DNA from 4 places in the Bradyrhizobium sp. CCBAU 45389 genome. Region 1 is predicted to be linked to each of the others. Evidence: predicted binding sites of a transcription regulator. Region 1 holds the regulator's gene; each other region holds the start of a gene.
What was found. The regulator LexA, encoded in region 1, represses DNA repair genes until DNA is damaged. The targets are predictions, from matches to a motif close to TGTTCNNNNTGTGTTCNG.
Positions count from the first base shown of each region.

Region 2: the regulator LexA is predicted to act here: its motif matches at 2,297-2,314, upstream of XH79_RS08205 (PA0069 family radical SAM protein).
Region 3: the regulator LexA is predicted to act here: its motif matches at 3,470-3,487, upstream of ruvC (crossover junction endodeoxyribonuclease RuvC).
Region 4: the regulator LexA is predicted to act here: its motif matches at 1,951-1,968, upstream of XH79_RS09495 (helicase-related protein).

Region 1 covers NZ_LBIY01000010.1:35,571-40,895, forward strand. Annotated here, with positions in the region: gene XH79_RS05685 (GAF domain-containing protein) at 1-660, opposite strand, end outside; gene XH79_RS05690 (hypothetical protein) at 886-1,317, opposite strand; gene XH79_RS05695 (hypothetical protein) at 1,513-1,716, opposite strand; gene lexA (transcriptional repressor LexA) at 1,890-2,591, opposite strand; gene XH79_RS05705 (molybdopterin molybdotransferase MoeA) at 2,768-3,979, opposite strand; gene XH79_RS05710 (hypothetical protein) at 4,210-4,404, opposite strand; gene XH79_RS05715 (HAD family hydrolase) at 4,562-5,188, opposite strand; gene XH79_RS05720 (alpha-hydroxy acid oxidase) at 5,203-5,325, opposite strand, start outside.
Region 2 covers NZ_LBIY01000070.1:7,440-12,764, reverse strand. Annotated here, with positions in the region: gene XH79_RS08215 (ribonuclease HII) at 1-540, opposite strand, end outside; gene XH79_RS08210 (VOC family protein) at 618-1,073, opposite strand; gene XH79_RS08205 (PA0069 family radical SAM protein) at 1,112-2,275, opposite strand; gene XH79_RS08200 (phosphoketolase family protein) at 2,486-4,873, shown strand; gene XH79_RS08195 (acetate/propionate family kinase) at 4,878-5,325, shown strand, end outside.
Region 3 covers NZ_LBIY01000087.1:164,597-169,921, reverse strand. Annotated here, with positions in the region: gene XH79_RS17710 (methyl-accepting chemotaxis protein) at 1-471, opposite strand, end outside; gene XH79_RS17705 (methyl-accepting chemotaxis protein) at 591-2,339, opposite strand; gene XH79_RS17700 (YebC/PmpR family DNA-binding transcriptional regulator) at 2,558-3,304, shown strand; gene ruvC (crossover junction endodeoxyribonuclease RuvC) at 3,518-4,045, shown strand; gene ruvA (Holliday junction branch migration protein RuvA) at 4,042-4,659, shown strand; gene ruvB (Holliday junction branch migration DNA helicase RuvB) at 4,680-5,325, shown strand, end outside.
Region 4 covers NZ_LBIY01000075.1:16,767-22,091, reverse strand. Annotated here, with positions in the region: gene rpmB (50S ribosomal protein L28) at 1-133, opposite strand, end outside; gene XH79_RS09500 (DUF3108 domain-containing protein) at 609-1,472, shown strand; gene XH79_RS09495 (helicase-related protein) at 2,250-5,325, shown strand, end outside.

The sequences.
Region 1 (5,325 bases):
CTCGAAGCGCCGTGCAATTGGCGTCGCCTGCGCGGAGAGGAAGGTCAGCACCCAGGTCTGGTCGGTGCCGGTCCGGTAGGGCACGCCGACGCCGAGATTGATCCCGACCTCGGCGGCGTCTTCCCAGCGCAGAAAGCTCTTGGCGTTGTGCAGGTCCTTGATGATCAGCGGCAGGCCGGCTTTCCAGGTGCGTCCGGGCAGGCCGAAGCCGCGCGGAAACCTGGTGTGACGGGAGTTGAACTCGAACATGTCGGCGGTGCCATAGTAACCGTCGACCAGTCCCATCTCGTGGGAGGTATCGGGGTCATTGTGCCAGAGCTCGATCGCGCCGACATGCGCCTCGTCGTCGCCGCAGAACAGCACCATCACGGCCTGCAGGAATTCGCCTGAGAACACCGGCACCGCCACGCCGCAGGTCAGGCCCGCCGCGAGCGCCTGGTCGGTCCGCTTGAAATAGGAGTTGGCGAATTTGGTGAGGATGACGGGATGGCCGGAAGCCCAGGCCTTGCCGGGAAGGCCCTCATCCCGACCGAAGCGCAGATCTTCGCTTGCGGCCCTGAACGCGGACAACCCTTCGCCGTAGAGGCCGCCGCCGAATTCCAGCCGCATGCGCGTCCGGTCGGGCACCCAGAGTTCAACGACGCGAATGAAGGTCTTCATCGAACGTGCCCGCTGCCTCAAGCCTCCTGGCAGCATCGGCCATTTGCCTGCAGAACGGACGTTCAAAATTCAGGCAGGGCAGCGCAAACTTCGTGCGACGGAGAACAGCGGCGGGCGAGCCGGCGAAGGTATTTTCGAAGATGCAAACCTCACCATCTCGCCGGCCGCGGCCGGCGATGGCGATTTCAATCTTGGCCCCGACCCGCGAGCCGGGGGGCAGCTAGGTCAGCCAATCGGCAGGCGTGTGATCGTCGGCCTGTCGGCGGTGATCTGCGGCTTGTGCTCGCGCTCGCCGAGTGGCTGGGTCACCGGCAATTGCAGCACGGTTGCGCGCTGGCCTTCCACGAGCTGAGTCACCAGCACGTATTTGCCGTCGGGGAATTCGATCGCATCGTGATGGCGATCCGGAATGTGCGGATCGATCTTGCCGAACTTGCCGACGCGCGAGTTGATGGTGCGCGTCCAGATCCAGCGATTGTCGTAGCGGACATTGTCGGCGAAGGCGAGCTCCGTTCCCGGCAGCAGGCATACCGCGACCGACATGTCGGCTTCGGAGGCGAAGCCGCGTGTCGAGGTGCCGCGGAAGGTTGTCGTGACGATCGTCTCGCCGACTTCGGCGGGACGCGTCGCGACGGCGTGCAGGCTGTAGTCACACATCGGGGTGCTCCTCATTCGAAGATAGCGACCCGCGCCTCCTGTCGAGGCACAGGCCTCTATCAGAGTGGAAGCATACAACGGTCTGCTTGGTTGTGGGCAAATCTGCGGCTTTGGGTCCGCAGGCCGCCATCACAATATCTTTTTCAGATGCACGAGGAACAAAGCCTGCTCCCGTGCATTCGGCATGCTTCGTCGTCAGCGGCCAGCAGGTGCCGACCAGCCTGAATACGGCCAGGCGGGTTGCGACGGCGCTGCAATGGCTCCGCGTGCGTTGCGGAATTGCTCGCTCGTCGTCGGCGGCGTCGCCTTGCGGACATGATGCGACTGTGCGGCGACGGCCTGTGACACTGACGTTGCGATCAGCGCCATCGTGACGATGCTCAAGACGATCTTGCGCATGGTTGTCTCCTCGGTTTCTCACAAGGCCTGCGAAGCGATGAGTGCTTCGTGCGGCGTGCCGAGGATCTAGCGCGGGAGAGGTGGCCGGATAATCTGTGCAGAACCAGAAAGACTATCCAGCCGGAGCGGACAATCGTCCGCTCCAACGCGTGTCGAACGATCGCGAGGTCAGCTCAGTACTTCCGGTACAGGCCGATCAGCTTGCCCTGAATCTTCACCCGGTTGGGCGGCAGGATGCGGACCTCATAGGCGGCGTTGGCGGGCTCGAGCGCGATCGAGGCGCCGCGGCGGCGGAAGCGCTTCAGCGTCGCTTCCTCGTCGTCGATCAGCGCCACCACGATGTCGCCGGTGTCGGCGCTCTCGTTGCGCTGGATCAGCGCCATGTCGCCGTCGAGGATGCCGGCTTCCACCATCGAATCGCCGCGCACTTCGAGCGCGTAGTGCTCGCCCGAGCCGAGCATGTCAGGCGGCACGCTGATGGTGTGGCTGCGGGTCTGCAGCGCCTCGATGGGCGTGCCGGCCGCGATACGGCCCATGACAGGCACGGCGACCGGACGCTCACCCTCGTCGGCGGGCGGGCTGGAGGTCGTGCGCACCTTGCCGAGATTGCCTTCGATGACGCTCGGCGTGAAGCCGCGACGGTTGCCGGCGGCCGCCTGAAGCTCGGGCAGCTTGATGACCTCGATCGCGCGGGCGCGGTTGGGCAGGCGGCGGATGAAGCCGCGCTCCTCGAGCGCGGTGATCAGGCGATGGATGCCCGATTTCGACCGCAGATCGAGCGCGTCCTTCATCTCGTCGAAGGAAGGCGGCACGCCGCTTTCCTTCAGTCGCTCGCTGATGAACCGCAGGAGCTCGTATTGTTTGCGCGTTAACATCTCGACCAAAATCCCCCGGTTGATGTCGTTCGATTCCGAGACGCTCAGTTCAGCGATAAGCCGCTGCATGCTCGAAACAAATCATGAACGGACACTATATGTTCGATACATGTTCCGCAACTGCTTAATTTACCGTGAACGCGACAAAGTTCGCGGAACGCGTGTGGTGACGGCGCTCAGACGGGCAGAGGCAGCACCTCGCATGGCGAGCCGGCTTCGGCCTTCGGCGCGAACGGTGCGCGCACGAGAAGTGCCTGTGCCGCAGCGAGATTCGCAAGCAGCGAAGAATCCTGGTGATCGACGGGAAGGGCGATCAGCGTGCCGTCGTCGCGCCGCTCCAGCCGTGCGCGCAGATAGTCCTCGCGGACATCGTTTGCGCCGAGGTCGCGGCCGAGCACGGCGCGCTCGCGCCGATGGTGAATCACGGCGCGGCCCGACAGCGCGCGAATCAACGGCACCATGAACAGGAAAGCGCAGACGTAGGACGACACGGGATTGCCGGGCAGGCCGATGACGCGCATCGCGCCGAGCCGGCCGTGCATCATCGGCTTGCCCGGCCGCATCGCGATCTTCCAGAACGACATCGCGATGCCCTCGGCCTTGAGCGCCTGCTGGACCAGGTCGTGGTCGCCGACCGAGGCGCCGCCGCTCGTGACCAGGATGTCGGCGCCGCTCTCGCGGGCCCGGCGTATCCCGGTGGCGGTGGCCTCCAGCGTATCGGCGGCCACGCCGAGGTCGACGGTATCGGCGCCCTCCTGGCGGGCGAGCGCGTGCAGGGCATAGCCGTTGGAGTAGACGATCTGACCGGGGCCGGGCATTGCGCCCGGCATCACCAGCTCGTCGCCGGTGGCGAGGACCGCGACCTTTGGACGGCGTTGGACGGGTAAATGCGGGTGATTCATCCCGGCGGCGAGAGCGAGATCGCGTTCGGTGAGCCGGGTTCCCTTGCGCAGCAGCACGTCGCCCTCGGCGAAGTCGATCCCGGCGCGCCGGATATGCCGTCCGGGAATCGCTGCTTCCTTGATCGTGATGCGCTTGCCGTCCGCGGCCGTGTCCTCCTGGATCACGACCGCGTCTGCGCCGGCGGGAACGACGCCGCCGGTGAAGATCCGGACTGCTTCGCCGGCGCCGACCGACCCGGCAAATGGCCGTCCGGCCGCAACCTCGCCAATGACCGTCAGCTGGGAATCGATCGTCGCCGCATCGGCCGCACGCACGGCATAGCCGTCCATCGCCGACATCGCCTCCGGCGGCTGCGTGCGCCGCGCCGCGACGTCGCGCGCGAGCACGCGATGGAAGGCTTGGTCGAGGGGGATCGTTTCCTCAGGCAGCGGCTCCGCGCCGGCGAGCACCGCGGCAAGCGCGTCAGAAACCGGCATCAAGGCCACGGCTGAAAACTCCTGCTGCGCACGTTCGGCAAATCGGCGGCCAGAGTTCTAGCCGAGTGCGGGCGCAGAGGCAAAACAGCGGAGGTGCGGGATGATTCAGCCTGCGTTGTCCGCTCTGTCCTGAAAGATGGACGTCAAATCCTCCGCGGCATGATCCGGAAGGCGAGGCAGACCGGCACAAGGACGGCCATGGCAAGCACGAGAAGAACGAGCGCCACGGCCAGCATCGGTCAACTCCTGGCCGGTTCGTCCGGACTGACGTCCGGCGCTTTGGGACCCTGGTCCTTGTCGGGCAGCGGGTCGGCCTGGGATTTCAGGTCGGCGGCCTTCCTGATCAGCTTGGCGGATAGGTCGGAGTCCGAAGTGATTCTTGCGAACTCGAGCAGCAGAGAGGCTTGCTTGGTGAGGTAGGATTTGCCCAGCACGTCGATCGGTCCAATGCAGAAGTCCCAACGGACTCAAGAGTCCGGAAGGGCCGATTTCGTTCCCGGAACTCCGTACAAAAATGCACAAAGTGATTTGGTTCCTCATTTTGGGCAAAAACCGGTTCCTGGAACCGCGTCCGCCAGGAGGCGGATCCGTTCAAATCCCGAGCTTCTTCAGCGCATCGCCGACGTCACGGGGCGAGGTCACATGCACCGCGGTCAATCCGCGCGCCCGGGCTCCTTCGATGTTTTCTGCGAGGTCGTCGAAGAAGACGATGCGGCTTGCCGGCACGCCCATCGCCGCCACCACGTGATCGAAGGCTTCCGCATCCGGCTTGCGCAGGCCGATGCTGGACGACAGGTAGAGCTCGCGGAAATGGCCGAGCAGGCCGGCATATTCCTTCGAGAAGTAGTCGACATGCGGCCGATTGGTGTTGGAGAAGGCGTAGACCGGCATCTGCTTGGCCGCACGCGGCAACAGCTCGGCGATGTCAGGCATCTCGCCGGCGAAGATCGCGTTCCAGCCCTCCAGGAACTGCGCATCGGAAATCGCGATCCCGAGCGATGAGCGAAGCGAGGCGAAATAGTCCTCGTCGCTGATCTTGCCGACCTCGTGCAGCCGGTAGGCTTCGCTGTCGCGCACATATCGCGCGACGATGGCTTCGGGCCGGCAGCCGGCATGTCCCGCCCAGCAGGCGATTGCCTTCGAGAAATCGATGTCGAGCACCACGCGCCCGAGATCGAACAGAAGCGCATCGGCGCTGCCGGGAGAGAGCGAGGTCACTTGTGTCCTTTCACTCAATATCGGTACGGGTCATGATCGAACAGCGGGAACGCGCTGAACACGCTCGGCGCGTTGGTCGCGGTTGCCGGGTGCAGGCAGGACTTGCCAACCTCGGCAAACGAGGTAGCGCCCAAGAG
Region 2 (5,325 bases), on a different contig from region 1:
CGCGATCGACAGCACGATGCCGTCGCCGCCGATCACGGCCTCGCAGTCGCAAGCCGTATCGAGCCTGTCGCGACCGTCGACGAAGACATGTTGCGGCGGCTGCGGCAATGCCACCACGGCGCGCTTCAGCGCCCACAGCGAGGCGCGCAGGATGTTGTCGCGATCGATTCGCGCGCGCGAGGCCACGGCGACCGAGACCTGGGCGGTGGCGCAGATCTTGTCGAACAGTCTTTCGCGCTCCTCGGCGGTCAGGCGCTTGGAATCGTCGATGCCGCGCGGAATGCGGTCGGGATCGAGAATCACCGCGGCGGCCACCACGGGGCCGGCCAGCGGGCCGCGGCCGGCCTCGTCGCAGCCGGCGACCGGCCAGACGCCGCGCTTGATCAGCGCGCGCTCGCGGCGGAAGCTCGGCGGCGCGATCGCGATGACGCCTTTCTTGCCGGCGGGGGCTTTGGCTGCCTTGGCAGGCTCGGCCTGCTTCGCAGCATCCTCTTTTGGCGCACCCTTGGCCGGCTTCCTGGCGGACTTGTCCCGAATCATGGCCGGGATCGTGCGCAAGCAACCCAGCCGGCGCAACCGGGAACCCCGGATAATTCCCGTTATTCAGATCGGCCACCCTACTCGGCCAGATGCACCCGCCGGTCCTCGCCGACCTCGATGCCGGGCGCCACCACGGCTTCCCAGACATGGCCATCGGGATCGGCAAAATAGCCGCAATAGCCGCCGTAATCGGTCTCGCACCCGGCCTTCAGCAGCCTTGCTCCCTTGCTGACGGCGAAAGCCAGAACAGTATCGACCTCATCGCGCGTGCGGCAGTTCCAGGCGAGCGTGGTGCCGCGGAAGGCCGCCGGCCTCGGCTCATCAGGCAGGGACGCATCCGCCGCGAGCTGGTCCCAGGGAAACAGGGCGAGCACCGGTCCGCCGGTGTCGTAGAACGCGACCGCCTCGCCGGTCGCCTTCAGCCGGCGCGAAAAGCCGAGGGCATCATAGAACGCGATGCTGGCGCGGATGTCGCTGACGCCAAGCGTGATGACGGTCAGCCGCGGCATCGGGGCCGTGAGTTCCTTGCTCATGCGACGCCTCTTCCACTTTCCCGATCAGAACTGCCCGGTCAGAACAGGCTGAGCTGATCGCCGTTCCGCTTCGGCCGCGCAAAGTGATCCGTGGTCAGCTTGGAGCGGCGCTTGTTGAGCCCCAGCCTGTCGCAGGCGATCTCGAATCTGCGGCCGATGGTCCAGGCCATCGGTCCCGTGCCCTTCATCCGCTCGCCCCATTTCGCGTCGTAGTCGCGGCCGCCGCGCATGTCGCGGATCAGCGTGAAGACGTGGCGGTAGCGGTCCGGATAGTTCGCCATCAGCCATTCGCGGAAGAGATCGCGCACCTCCAGCGGCAGCCGCAGCAGCACGTAGGAGGCCTCCTTGACGCCGGCATGGGCGGCGGCATCGAGGATGCGCTCGATCTCGGCATCGTTCAGCGCGGGGATCACCGGCGCCACCATCACGGTGGTGGGAATGCCGGCCTCGGAGAGCTGCTTCAGCGCCTCTAGCCGCTTCGGCGGCGTCGAGGCGCGCGGCTCCATGGTGCGCGCCAGCTTCGGATCGAGCGAGGTCACGGAGATCGCGACCTTGGCGAGGTTGCGCTTGGCCATCCGCGCGAGAATGTCGATGTCGCGCACCACCAGCGCAGATTTGGTGACGATGCCTACGGGATGCCCGGTGCGCTCCAGCACCTCGAGAATGCCGCGCATGATTTTGCGCTCGCGCTCGATCGGCTGATAGGGATCGGTGTTGGTGCCGATCGCGATCATCCGCGGCTCGTAGCCGGGCGCGGCGAGCTCCTTCTCCAGCAGCGAAGGCGCCTCGGGCTTCACGAACAGTTTCGACTCGAAGTCGAGCCCCGGCGACAGGCCGAGATAGGCGTGGGTCGGCCGCGCGAAACAATAGACGCAGCCATGCTCGCAGCCGCGATAGGGATTGATCGATCGGTCGAAGCCGATGTCGGGAGAGTCGTTGCGGGTGATCACCTTGCGCGAGGTGTCGACCGCCACCGTCGTCTTGAACGGCGGCAAATCCTCGAGGCTCTGCCAACCGTCGTCGAAGGCGACGCGCGCCTCGGCCTCATAGCGGCCGCTGGCATTGGACTGGGCACCCCGGCCTCGCCTGCGCTGGCGGTCGATGGCGACCGCCAGCTCAGGAAAGTCGGAAGGCGCACCCGCCGGCTCGGAGGGCGCCGTGACCGGCGGGTGCTTGAGAGCAGAAGAAGATGCTGGACTCATGAAGCCAAGATAGCACGCAAAAGGAACAAATCAAGAACGCAAACAAAAAACTCGAAAACAACCCCATGCACAGTAGAGCTGCCCAAACTTCGCGCGCCCGCCTTTGACCTCTCGCAACACCGGCGTCGCAGCCATCCCGTTTCATGACCGACGGATCGATCACGCCGGAACCGGGTTGATGACGATCGCTGTGTGAAGGTCGGCAGGAACATGACAATCCAACAAAAAACCGCCGCCGCGAGCGGCGACCTCGATCTCCTCGATCGCTACTGGCGCGCTGCCAACTACCTCTCGGTCGGGCAGATCTACCTGCTCGACAACCCGCTGCTGCGCGAGCCCTTGCGACCCGAGCACATCAAGCCGCGTTTGCTCGGACATTGGGGCACGACGCCCGGCTTGAACTTCATCTACGCCCACCTCAACCGCGTCATCCGCGCGCTCGATCTCAACGTCCTCTATGTCTGCGGCCCCGGCCATGGCGGGCCGGGCATGGTCGCCAACACCTATCTCGAAGGCAGCTACAGCGAGATCTATCCTGATGTCGCACGCAATGCGGACGGATTGCGCAAGCTGTTCAGGCAGTTCTCGTTCCCCGGCGGCATTCCGAGCCACGCGGCGCCTGAGACCCCCGGCTCGATCCACGAGGGCGGCGAGCTCGGCTATGCACTGGTGCACGCCTATGGCGCGGCGTTCGACAATCCCGATCTGATCGTCGCCTGCGTCGTCGGCGACGGTGAAGCCGAGACCGGTCCGCTCGCGGCGTCCTGGCACTCCAACAAATTCCTGAGCCCGGCCCATGACGGCGCGGTGCTGCCGATCCTGCATCTCAACGGCTACAAGATCGCGGGCCCGACCGTGCTCGGACGGATGCCTGACAGCGAGATCCGCGATCTCTTCCGCGGCCTCGGCCACGAGCCGCTGTTCGTCGAGGGTGACGATCCCAAGTTGATGCACCAGACCATGGCGGACGCGCTCGACGTCGCATTCGCCAGCATCCGCTCGATCCAGCAACACGCCCGCGACGGGCGCAAGACGGTCGAGCGGCCGCGCTGGCCGATGATCGTGCTGCGCAGCCCGAAGGGCTGGACCGGACCGAAGGAGGTCGACGGCAAGAAGGTCGAAGATTTCTGGCGCGCGCATCAGGTGCCGGTTGCAAGCTGCCGCGAGAACCCGGCGCATCTGAAGATCCTCGAAGACTGGATGCGCAGCTACGAGCCGGAAAAACTGTTCGACGCGAGCGGCGCGCTCATTCCCGAGTTGCAGGCGCTCGCCCCTGAAGGCAGCCGCCGCATGGGCGCCAATCCGCATGCCAATGGCGGTTTGCTCAAGAAGGAGCTGAAGCTGCCGGACTTCCGCAGCTTCGCCGTGGACGTGCCGCAGCCTGGCGGCGTTACGGGCGAAGCGACGCGCGAGCTCGGCAAATTCCTGCGCGACGTCATCCGCCTGAACGCGCAAGAGCGCAACTTCCGCATCATGGGTCCGGATGAGACCGCGTCAAACCGGCTCGACGCCGTGTTCGAGACGACCGAACGCGTCTGGATGGAGCCGACGCAGCCTTACGACGTGCATCTCGCCCAGGACGGCCGCGTGATGGAGGTGTTGAGCGAGCATCTCTGCCAGGGCTGGCTCGAGGGCTACCTGCTCACCGGACGCCACGGCTTCTTCTCCTGCTACGAAGCCTTCATCCACATCGTCGATTCCATGTTCAACCAGCACGCCAAATGGCTGAAGGTGACGCGGCATCTGCCGTGGCGGCGGCCGATCGCCTCGCTGAACTACCTCTTGACCTCGCATGTCTGGCGCCAGGATCACAACGGCTTCAGCCACCAGGATCCCGGCTTCGTCGATCTCGTCGCCAACAAGAAGGCCGACATCGTCCGCATCTACTTCCCGCCGGATGCCAATACGCTGCTGTGGATCGCCGACCATTGCCTGCGCACCTACAACCGCATCAACGTGATCGTCGCCGGCAAGCAGCCGGCGCCGCAATGGCTGTCGATGCAGGAGGCCGCGACGCATTGCGATGCCGGCATCGGCATCTGGACCTGGGCCGGCAACGAAGACACGAAGGCCGAGCCCGACGTGGTGATGGCCTGCGCCGGCGACGTGCCGACGCTGGAGACCCTCGCCGCCGTCGATCTCCTGCGCAAGGTGCTGCCCGATCTGAAGATCCGCGTCGTCAACGTCGTCGACCTCATGACGCTGCAGCCGAGGGAGCAGCATCCGCACGGCCTGTCCGACCGCGACTTCGACAGCCTGTTCACGCGCGACAAGCCCGTCATCTTCGCCTATCACGGCTATCCCTATCTGATCCACCGGCTGACCTATAACCGCACCAACCATGCCGGCCTGCATGTGCGCGGCTTTGCCGAGGAAGGCACCACGACGACGCCGTTCGACATGGTCGTGCTCAACGAGCTCGACCGCTACCACCTCGCGATCGAGGCGATCGAACGCGTGCCTGATCTGGCGACCAGGGCCGCGCGGGTGAAGCAGCAATTCCGCGACAAGCTGATCGAACACTCCCGCTATGTGCGCGAGCACGGCGAGGACATGCCTGAGGTCCGCGATTGGGTCTGGCCGAGCAAGGCGGGCTGACGCCATGCGGGCGCCAGAGGCGGTTCTTGTCCTCAATTCGGGCTCTTCGAGCATCAAGTTCGGCTTGTTCGATATCGCGGCGGCCGAGTCTGTCTTGCTCTGCAAGGGCCAGCTCGACGAGCACGAGGCAAAACCCCGGCTCGCAGTGAAGAGCGCTGCGGGCGAGGACCTGTTCGAGACGCGGAGAGACGCCGCGGATGCCGACGGCGGTCATCTCTTCACCGACGTGCTCGCCTTCATCGAGGACCGGTTCGGTCAGGGCTGCTTGCGCGCGGTCGGTCACCGCATCGTTCATGGCGGTCCGGATCATTCGGGTCCTGTCGCGTTGACGGACGAGGTCACAGCGAAGCTGGAGGCGCTGACACCGCTGGCACCGCTGCACCAGCCGCGCTGCCTCGCGCCGGTCCGGACCATCTCGGCGATCCGGCCCGCGCTGCCCCAGATCGCCTGCT
Region 3 (5,325 bases), on a different contig from region 1:
GCGCGCGGCTTCGATGGTTGCGTTGAGCGCGAGCAGGTTGGTCTGCTTCGCGATCGCCTCGATCGAGCCGGACACCTTTGCCACCTGCGCCAGCGCCGAGCCCACCGCGCTGAGGCGCGCCTCGATCCGCTCCACGGCCGCGACCAGTTCGGAGATGTGGCTGACGGCGGTATCGACAGCGCTGCGCGACTGCGCGATCTCGCCGACCGCCGCGGACGTCGTCGTCTGCACCGCCTGCGATGCGTTGGCGATGTCGTGATTGGCCGAGACCATCGTCTCCGCCGTCTTCTGCAGGTGATGGAACCGTTCCGACTGGTTGGCGACGCGGTTGGCGACTTCCTGGACGTTGCCGGCAATGTCGGCGAGCTCGACGCCGAGACCGCCGATGCGGTCGGCGAGCTGGTCGATCAGCCGTTCGGCAAGCGTCCGGTTGGATCCGGTGTCCAGTACTGCAAGTTGTGCAAGGGACATGTACGGGCTTTCTCCAGTCAGAGCCGAGAAGCGGCTCTCCGCGGCATTCCCATTCCAGATTCGACTTTAGAGGATGATTCGCGGACGGCGTCTTGCCCAGGAGTGCACGAGAGAGGGCATTACAGCTTGTAAGCGGTGCGGAATCCGCCCCAGTGCCGGCCCTTGACGCGGATCGGCACGTCGATCTCGCGCATCATCACCGTGTTCCCGTTGCCCATGTCGCGGGCATAGCTCTGGACCAGGTACGAGCGCTGGTTGTGTGCGGCGGCGAGCCCCGCCGGATCGTTGAAGATGCGCCGGTTGCGGCAGTTGGCCGTGTTCCAGGCGACATCGCCCGGCCGCTGCGGATGCGAATAGATCTTGTTGTGCACCGGCAGGAAGCCGTTGCGGTCGACCATGGCGCAGAACGCCATGCGCGGGTCCTTGGCGAGGAAGGCTTCCTGGAACGCCGCCAGCGCGCGATCGGCCCAGTCCAGATAGCGGGTGCGGAATTGCTGCGGATTGGTGCCGGCGATTTCGACATAGTCGGTGTCGAAGAGGTCGTCGACCTTGATCTCGCCGCGCGCGACCGCCTGCTCGAAGATCGCGGTCAGCGCATTGCCTGCCTCCATCGCGCGGGTGACGAACTCGGTGTTCTCCTCGTGGATCGACCAGAGCTTGTCCTCGATCTTCTCGCAGAGCTCGGCATTGGGGTTGACGAATTGCGCGCGGGCGCCGGCCTTGGATTGCTCCGTCACGCGCAGGCGGCAGGCACCGACCTGTTCGAGCGTGCCTTCGATGATCGCCTGCGGCGCCAGCCGGCCAGCGTCTGCGCCGCCGATCAGCACGCCCTCCATCGAAATTTCATAGACCGGCATCACGCCGCGCAGGCTCTCGAGCTTGAGATGGCAGGGCAGCCGCTCGGTCTTGCGGCGGTCGTCATGCTCGCTCTGGCGCAGCAGCACCGCGCAGCGCGATTTCAGCTTCCGGGCGAAGGTGGTGACCGCCTTGCCGGCGCTGGCGACGCTCTCGCCATGGGTCTCGGCCGCCTTGGTCGCGGCGTCGATCTCGGCCGCGCTTTCGCCGACCGAGATGATGAAGTCCGAGGCGCTCGCGGCATTGCCCGAGACTTCGCTCGTGGTGGCGTTCTGCTCGGCCACCGCGCCATTGACGGTCTCGAACACCGGGCGGATCGCCTCGATCGCCTGCGAGATGCGGTGCACGGCCTCCGCCGAGCCGGCGGCATCGCGCTGCAGGGCGTCGATCTTTTTTGTGATCTCTTCCGTCGCGCCTTGCGTCTGCACCGCGAGCGCCTTCACTTCGGTCGCGACCACCGCAAATCCCTTGCCCGCGGCGCCCGCGCGCGCGGCCTCGATGGTCGAGTTGAGCGCGAGCAGCGTGGTCTGCCGCGCAATCTGCGCGATCAGGTTGACAACGTTGCCGATGGCGGCGGAGGACTCGCGCAGGCGGTCGACATTGGCGCGCGCCTCTTGCGCTGCGGCGCTGGCCTCGTCGGCGAGCTTGCCGGCCTCCCGGACCTGCGCCCCGATGCCTTGCGCGGACTGGGTGAACTTGTCGGCGGCATGGGCGAAGGTCGATGCGGTCGATTGGGCGGCGTTGGTGCGGCCGGTCAGGGCGTCGGTGCGGTCGCGAATGGCGGAAAGTGTCGCGGCGGTCGCTTCGGCGCCGCCGGCCACCGAATTGGCGGCGCGCTCGAGCTGGCGGATCATGGCCCCGAGCTCGAGTTCCAGCAGTTCCAGGATTTCCCTGGCCGAATCGCCCTCATGGGCCGGGCCGGGCTCGGACATGGCCGCCGGCCGCGCAGTCTGCGGGGTGGCCGCCGGCGCAGCCGCATCAGGCAGACGCTTCCGAAACAATCCGAATGCCATCAGGTCTCTCTTGTCGGGGGGCGGGCGGACGGTATTTTCGCAGTCCGGAATGAAATCAGGGTTAACAATGCCCGACATCTGGGCACGGACCGTTGGGGTGGCTATCTCTACAGTGCTACCTTGAAGCCTCACGGCCCTTTGATTCCGGTGGGTTGGCGGCCTATAAGGCCGCGCTTCCCACGCTCACCTTTGGCTGACTATTCCACAAGAGACCACGCATGGCCGGACATTCCCAATTCAAGAACATCATGCACCGCAAGGGGCGGCAGGATGCGCAGAAGTCGAAACTGTTCGGCAAGCTGGCGCGGGAAATCACCGTCGCGGCCAAGCTCGGCACGCCCGACCCCGCCATGAACCCCCGCCTGCGCGCCGCCGTGATCGCCGCGCGCCAGGAGAACATGCCGAAGGACAATATCGAACGCGCCATCAAGAAGGCGCTCGGCAGCGACGGCGAGAACTATGACGAGATCCGCTACGAGGGCTATGGCCCCGGCGGCGTCGCCGTCATCGTCGAGGCGCTGACCGACAACCGCAACCGCGCCGCCTCCGACATCCGCTCCTTCTTCACCAAATCCGGCGGCAATCTCGGCGAAACCGGCTCGGTCTCCTTCATGTTCGACCGCACCGGCATCATCGAATACGACCGCAGCGTCGCCGATGACGATGCGGTGCTCGATGCCGCGATCGAGGCCGGCGCCGACGACGTCGTCTCCGGCGAAGGCGGCCACGAGATCTACGCCTCGACCGAAAGCTATCGCGACGTCGCCAAGGCGCTGGAAGCCAAGTTCGGCGAGCCGCGCAAGGCCGCGCTGATCTGGAAGCCGCAGAACACGGTGGCGGTCGACGACGAGACCGGCGAGAAGCTCTTGAAGCTGATGGACCTGCTCAACGAGCACGACGACGTCCAGAACGTCTACGCCAATTTCGAGGTGTCGGACGCGCTTGTTGCGAAGATGGGCGGCTGACAGTCAGTTCCGAATTCCGCTGTCGTCGCCCGGCTTGACCGGGCGACCCAGTATTCCAGAGACGCCAGAGGAAATACGGATAAGCTGCGGCGTACTGGATACCCCGCCTTCGCGGGGTATGACGGCGTACCTGTGGTGGGTAGCTCCCACTTCCCCTGTTACTTCCGTTCTGTTTCTGTTTCCCCCGCCGCGGCCAGCCGCTATCACTGGCCCATGACTGCGCTCCCGATTCGTGGCCCCGTTCGCATCATCGGCATCGACCCCGGCCTGCGCCGCACCGGTTGGGGCGTGATCGAGGCTGAGGGCAATCGCCTGATCTACGTCGCCTGCGGCTCAGTGGAGCCGCCGGACGATCTGCCGCTGTCGAGCAGGCTGCTCGCGATCCACGAGGGGCTCGCTTCGGTCCTGTCCAGCCACCAGCCGATGGAAGCCGCGGTCGAGCAGACCTTTGTGAACAAGGACGGCGTTGCGACGCTGAAGCTCGGCCAGGCCCGCGGCGTCGCCATGCTGGCGCCTGCAATGTTCGGCATTGCGGTTGCCGAATATGCGCCGAACCAGGTCAAGAAGACGGTGGTCGGTGCCGGCCACGCCGACAAGCAACAGATCGCGATGATGCTGAAGATATTGCTGCCGAAAGCCGAGCCGCCGTCCGCGGATGCTGCCGACGCGCTCGCCATCGCCATCACCCACGCCCATCACCGCCAGAGCACGGCGCTCAGGCTGAAGGTGGCGGGGTTATGATCGGCAAGCTCAAGGGCCTGATCGACACCTACGGCGAGGATTTCGTCATCCTCGACGTCGGCGGCGTCGGCTATCAGGTGCATTGCTCGTCACGCACCTTGCAGCACCTGCCTTCGCCCGGCGAAGCCGCCGTGCTGTCGATCGAGACCTATGTCCGCGAGGATCAAATAAAACTGTTCGGCTTCCGCACCGATCAGGAGCGCGAATGGTTTCGCCTGCTCCAGACCGTGCAGGGCGTCGGTGCCAAGGTCGCGCTCGCGGTGCTCGGCACGCTGCAGCCTTCCGATCTCGCCAACGCCATTGCGCTACGCGACAAGGCCGCAGTGTCGCGCACGCCCGGGGTTGGTCCCAAGGTCGCCGAGCGCATCGTCACCGAATTGAAGGACAAGGCACCGGCCTTCGCCAATGTCGATCCGGCCGTCGTGCATCTCGCCGGCGCCGTCGACGACCAGCGCGCGCCGCGCCCGGTGGCGGACGCGATCTCCGCACTGGTCAATCTCGGCTACGGCCAGCCGCAGGCCGCCGCTGCGATTGCATCGGCCTCGCGCAGTGCGGGTGAAGGCGCCGAAACGGCGCAGCTCATTCGCCTCGGCCTGAAGGAGCTGGCGAAGTGAGCGATCCCAAGGCCAACCGCATGGTGTCGCCCGAGCGCCGCAGCGACGATGTCGGCGACACCGCGCTGCGTCCGCAATCGCTGTCCGATTTCGTCGGCCAGCAGCAGGCGCGCAAGAACCTCTCGATCTTCATCGAGGCGGCGCGCAAGCGCGGCGAGGCGCTGGACCACGTGCTGTTCGTCGGTCCCCCCGGCCTCGGCAAGACCACGCTGGCGCAGATCGTGGCGAAAGAACTCGGCGTCGGCTTTCGTGCCACCTCGGGTCCTGTGATCGCCAAGGCCGGCGATCTCGCAGCGCTCCTCACCAATCTCGAAGAGCGCGACGTGCTCTTCATCGACGAGATCCATCGCCTCAGCCCGGCAGTGGAAGAGGTGCTCTATCCCGCGATGGAGGACTTCCAGCTCGACCTCATCATCGGCGAAGGCCCGGCGGCGCGCTCGGTCAAGATCGAGCTGTCGAAATTCACCCTCGTCGGCGCCACCACGCGTGCAGGCCTGCTCACCAATCCCTTGCGCGACCGCTTCGGCATTCCGGTGCGGCTCAACTTCTACACCATCGAGGAGCTCGAGAGCATCGTCAGCCGCGGCGCGCGCGTGCTCAATGTCGGCATGAGCGCGGATGGCGCCAACGAGATCGCGCGCCGCGCCCGCGGCACGCCGCGCATCG
Region 4 (5,325 bases), on a different contig from region 1:
GCTCCAGGGCTTCCGAGATGAACGTCACGTTGACGAGGTTCGGCAGGAAGCGGCGCTTGGTCTTGATGTTGGAGTGGCTGACCTTGTGGCCGACGAGGGGGCCCTTGGCCGTCAGTTCGCAGCGGCGAGACATGTCACAAATCCTTGTTCGAGCCCCAAACGAGTTGCGGCCGCCATTCGGGGCGCCACAGGGGCAAATTCTCTGTCCTTGCAGGGAGCGGGCGGACGTATAGGGGGGAAGGGGCGGGTAGTCAAGGCGACGGCCCGTTTTCTGGCCGTCGTCCCGGGGCGGGCGGAGGCGCCCGAACCCGGGATCTTGCGCGGCAGAGCAGGTACCATCAGCGGCACGGCTGGAACAGAGGGGGCGCGGCGTACTGGATGCCCCGGTCAAGCCGGGGCATGACAGCGGAGGTAGCGGGGAGAGGTGCGCCCCAGCGTCACACCCCGATCACTAAAACGGCAATGATTGAAACGCCTTACCATCACATAAAGGGCGCATTCGCGACCGAGATATCCGGTGGAGTTCCCGGTGTTTTGCACCCGGACCGATTGCTTGCCGCGATTTTTGGCTTAACTAACAAGGCCTGACGGCCCCATTGGATGGCTTCGTGAAGACCCTGACCCCTTACCTGCCCCGGCTGCGTGCAGCCGGCCGGCTGGCCTTCGCGGCCCTTTGCGGGCTCGTCCTGGCGTGGGGGGCGAGACCTGCGGCCGCGCAGGGCAAGCTCGAGGCGCAATATGAGGCGACGCTGTCAGGCATTCCCGTCGGCAAGGGCGCCTGGAACATCGACATCCAGGACGACGTGTTCGCGGCCGCGGCCTCGGGCGGCACCACGGGGCTGTTGAAGTCGTTCACGGGCGGGTCCGGCACGGGCGCCAGCCAGGGCCGCGTCGTCAACGGCGCGCTGGTTGCGACCGGCTACCAGGCCTCCACCACCACCCAGAAGAAGACCGAAGAGATCCACATCACCCTCGACAAGGGCAATGTGAAGGAGTTCGGCATCGTGCCGGAGCCGCCGGTCGATCCGGACCGTATCGTCGTCACCGATGCGCATCGCCGCGGCGTCTGGGACCCGATGACGGCCTCGCTGCTGCGCGTGCCCGGCACCGGCGACCCTGTGACGCCGGAGGCCTGCCACAACGCAGCGCCCGTGTTCGACGGCCGCATGCGCTACGACTTGAAACTCGATTTCAAGCGCATGGAGACGGTGAAGGCGGAGAAGGGGTATCGTGGCCCGGTCGTGGTCTGCGCGCTCTATTTCGTGCCCGTCGCCGGCTACATCCCCGATCGCCCCGTGATCAAATACCTCGCCGCCCAGCGCAACATCGAGATCGCGTTCGCCCCGGTGGCCGGCACGCGCATCCTGGTTCCATTCTGGCTGAAAGTGCCGACGCCGCTGGGGCCGGCAATGCTGGAAGCGACGAGCTTCGTCACGTCGCCCCAGCCGCCGCGCGTGGCGAAGACGCAGTGATCTTACCCTCCCCTGGAGGGGGAGGGTCGATCGCGCAAAGCGCGAGCGGGGTGGGGTGATCTCTCCCCTCGAACGGTCCCCGTGTGGAGGGATCACCCCACCCCGCGCCGCATTTCGCTGCGCTCAACGTGCGCCGACCCTCCCCCTCCAGGGGAGGGTAAGAAAGCGAGCTGCTTCAATGCCTTACGGGCTTCCAGCCCACCGACCGCCACTCACCCGTCTCTACTGTGCATGGGGTTGTTTTCGCAGTTTTTGTTTTGTCGCCCTGATCCGGGAATCCATTTGACTCCTCCCCGATTCTGATTCGACTCCGCGCCGTCCCCAATTTTAAGGAACCCGCCATCGAAACGTCGCTTGTGCGGCAGGACAAAACTCCATCTAGTGCGCGCTTAAGACGAGTCCCGCGACATGTTGCGTGAACGGAACAGGACTCTGGCGGGAGTCAGCGATTCGGCCGCGATTCGTTCTAGAGTCGTTCCGAAGCTTAAAGAGAACGGAAAAAGCGTCGCAAAGTGAAACAGTTGCGCGAGGTTTGGGGAGCGGCTCCTACACGCTCCGCTGTCATGCCCCGGCTTGACCGGGGCATCCAGTACGCCGCGGCTTCTCGGTTCCGTCACGACCGCCTCGGCGTACTGGATCGCCCGGTCAAGCCGGGCGATGACAGCAGTGGGGGCGGCCGCCGCTCCGCGTTCGGAGACATGGTCGGCACCCCGGTCGCCTCACCGCCCCAAACAGCACTGACATTCGCCCAAATCGGCACTACCTAATCCCCCAGACATGGCCTTCTCTCCCTCCCCCTTCGCCTCCGAGCGCGCACCCGGCGCGGGCGTCACTGCGGTGCTCGGGCCGACCAACACCGGCAAGACCCATCTCGCCATCGAGCGGATGCTGGCGCATCCTTCGGGCGTGATCGGCCTGCCGCTGCGGCTGCTCGCGCGCGAGGTCTACAACAAGATCGCCGATCGCGCGGGCGTGGAGAGCGTCGCGCTGGTGACGGGCGAAGAGAAGATCAAGCCGAAGAACCCGCGCTACTGGGTCTCCACGGTCGAGGCGATGCCGCGCGACCTCGATGTCTCCTTCCTGGCCGTCGACGAGGTCCAGATCGCCTCCGACCTCGAGCGCGGCCACGTCTTCACCGACCGCATCCTCAACCGCCGCGGCCGCGACGAGACGCTGCTGCTGGGCGCTGCGACCATGCGCCCGATCATCGAGCGCCTGCTGCCCGGCGTGTCCATGATCACGCGGCCGCGCCTGTCCACCCTCGAATTCGCCGGCGATCGCAAGATCACGCGCCAGCCGCGCCGCACCGCCATCGTCGCGTTCTCGGCCGACGAGGTCTATGCCATCGCCGAGCTGATCCGCCGCCAGCATGGCGGTGCCGCCGTTGTGCTCGGCTCGCTGTCGCCGCGCACGCGCAATGCGCAAGTGGCGATGTTCCAGAACGGCGACGTCGATTATCTCGTTGCCACCGATGCCGTCGGCATGGGCCTCAATCTCGACGTCGACCACGTCGCGTTTGCCTCCGACCGTAAGTTCGACGGCTACCAGTTCCGCCGCCTGACGCCGTCCGAATTCGCGCAGATCGCCGGCCGCGCCGGCCGTGCCACGCGCAACGGCACCTTCGGCACCACGGGCCGCTGCGCGCCGTTCGAGCCCGAGCTCGTCAATGCGCTCCAGAACCACACCTTCGACGCCGTGAAGATGCTGCAATGGCGCAACGCGAAGCTGGATTTCTCCTCGCTCGGCGCACTCCAGGTGTCGCTGAACCTGGCTCCCGGGCATGAGGCGCTGACGCGCGCGCCGATCGCCGAGGACATGCGCGTGCTGGATCATGCCGCCCGCGACGTCGAGGTGCGCGATATCGCGCATGGCAAGGCCGCGGTGGAGCGGCTCTGGGAGGCCTGCCAGGTCCCCGATTACCGGAAACTGTCGCCGGCCGCCCATGCTGAGCTGGTGACCACGCTGTACGGCTTCCTGATGCAGAAGGGCTGCATCCCCGATTCCTGGTTCGCGGCCCAGGTCGACCAGGCCGACCGCATCGACGGCGATATCGACACGCTGTCGGCCCGGATCGCGCAGATCCGCACCTGGACCTTCGTCGCCAACCGCCCGGACTGGCTGAAAGACCCCGAACGCTGGCAGGGGATCACGCGGGAGGTCGAAAATAAATTATCGGATGCGCTCCATGAACGCTTGACTGAGCGTTTCGTTGATCGTCGGACCAGTGTATTGATGCGCCGCCTGCGGGAGAACACGAGCTTGAATACTGAAATCGGCAAGACCGGCGAAGTCATCGTCGAAGGCCATGTCATCGGCCGCCTCGACGGCTTCACCTTTGCACCGGATGCGGCGGAGGCCGGCTCCGATGCGAAAGCCTTGCAGGCTGCAGCGCAAGCGGTGCTCGCCGGCGAGATCAACACGCGCGCCGAAAAACTGGGCAATGCGCCGGACGACCAGTTCGTGCTGACCTCGGAAGGCATCATCCGCTGGACCGGCGACGCCGTGGCGCGGCTGTCCGCCGCAGAGGACGCGCTGCATCCGCGCATCCGCATCATCTCCGACGAGCGCCTCACCGGCGGCCCCCGCGAGAAGGTGCAGGCGCGGCTCGAGCTCTGGGTCAAGACGCATATCGAAAAGCTGCTCGGGCCGATGTTCGAGCTGTCGAAGGCCGAGGATGTCACCGGCATTGCCCGCGGCATCGCCTATCAGCTGGTCGAGGCGCTCGGCGTGCTCGAGCGTCCGAAGATCGCGAACGAGCTGAAGGATCTCGACCAGCCTTCGCGTGCGACGCTGCGCAAATACGGCGTCCGCTTCGGCGCCTATCACATCTATTTCCCCGGCCTGCTCAAGCCTGCTGCGCGTGCGCTCGCCGCGCTGCTGTGGGCGCTGAAGCAGGACAATGTCGATCTGTCCGCACTTTCGGGTGCGCAGCATCTGGCATCATCCGGCCGCACCTCGTTCCCGGTCGACAAGGCTCTGCCGCGCGATGCCTATCGCGTGCTCGGCTACAAGCAGGCCGGCGAGCGCGCCGTGCGCGTCGACATCCTGGAGCGTCTTGCCGATCTGATCCGCCCGGCGCTGGCCTGGCGCGAGAACTCGTCCGGCGAAAAGCCCGCCGGCGCCTTCGACGGCCGCAGCTTCGTGGTGACGCAGGCGATGACCTCGCTCACGGGCTCCGCCGGCGAAGACTTTGCCTCCGTGCTGCGCGCGCTCGGCTATCGCATGGAGAAGCGCCCGCCGCTGCCGGTGAAGCCCGCAGCGCCTGCTGCCGAGACGGTCGCGACCGAGACGCCGCCCGCCGAGGGCAGTGCGGAGACGTCAACCGAGACCGCCGCGGAGGCCGTTGCAGGCTTGCCGGAAGAGGCGGCTGTGTCCGCCGAAGCCGTCACCGTCGAAGACGCGCCCGGCATGGAGCAGCATGACGAGCCCGCTCCTGAGGAGCCGGCGCTCGAAGCTTCTCCCGAAGTGCCCGTGACGCCGGAAGATGCCCCGGGCATCGCGCCGCCGGCCGAAGAGGCCGCTGCACCAACGGAAGCTGCTGGCCTGGAAGCCGCACCTGCCGAGACGGCCGCGACCGAAGCCGCTGCATCGCCCGATGCTGCCGCACCTGTCGAGGCAGCAGCGACGCCCGCCGAGCCCGAGCTGGTCGAGGTCTGGCGTCCCGGCGGCCGCCACGAGGATCGCAAGCCGCGCCACGAGCGCCATCGCCACCAGCGTCACCACAACAACCAGCGTCCACAGGCCGGTGCTGAGGCGGGCGCTGCGCCCGCCGTGGGCGAGGCCGCGCAGTCGGCCGACGGCGAGAAGCGTGGTGAGCGTCATCGTCACGGCGGTGGCCATCGCCGCGATGGTG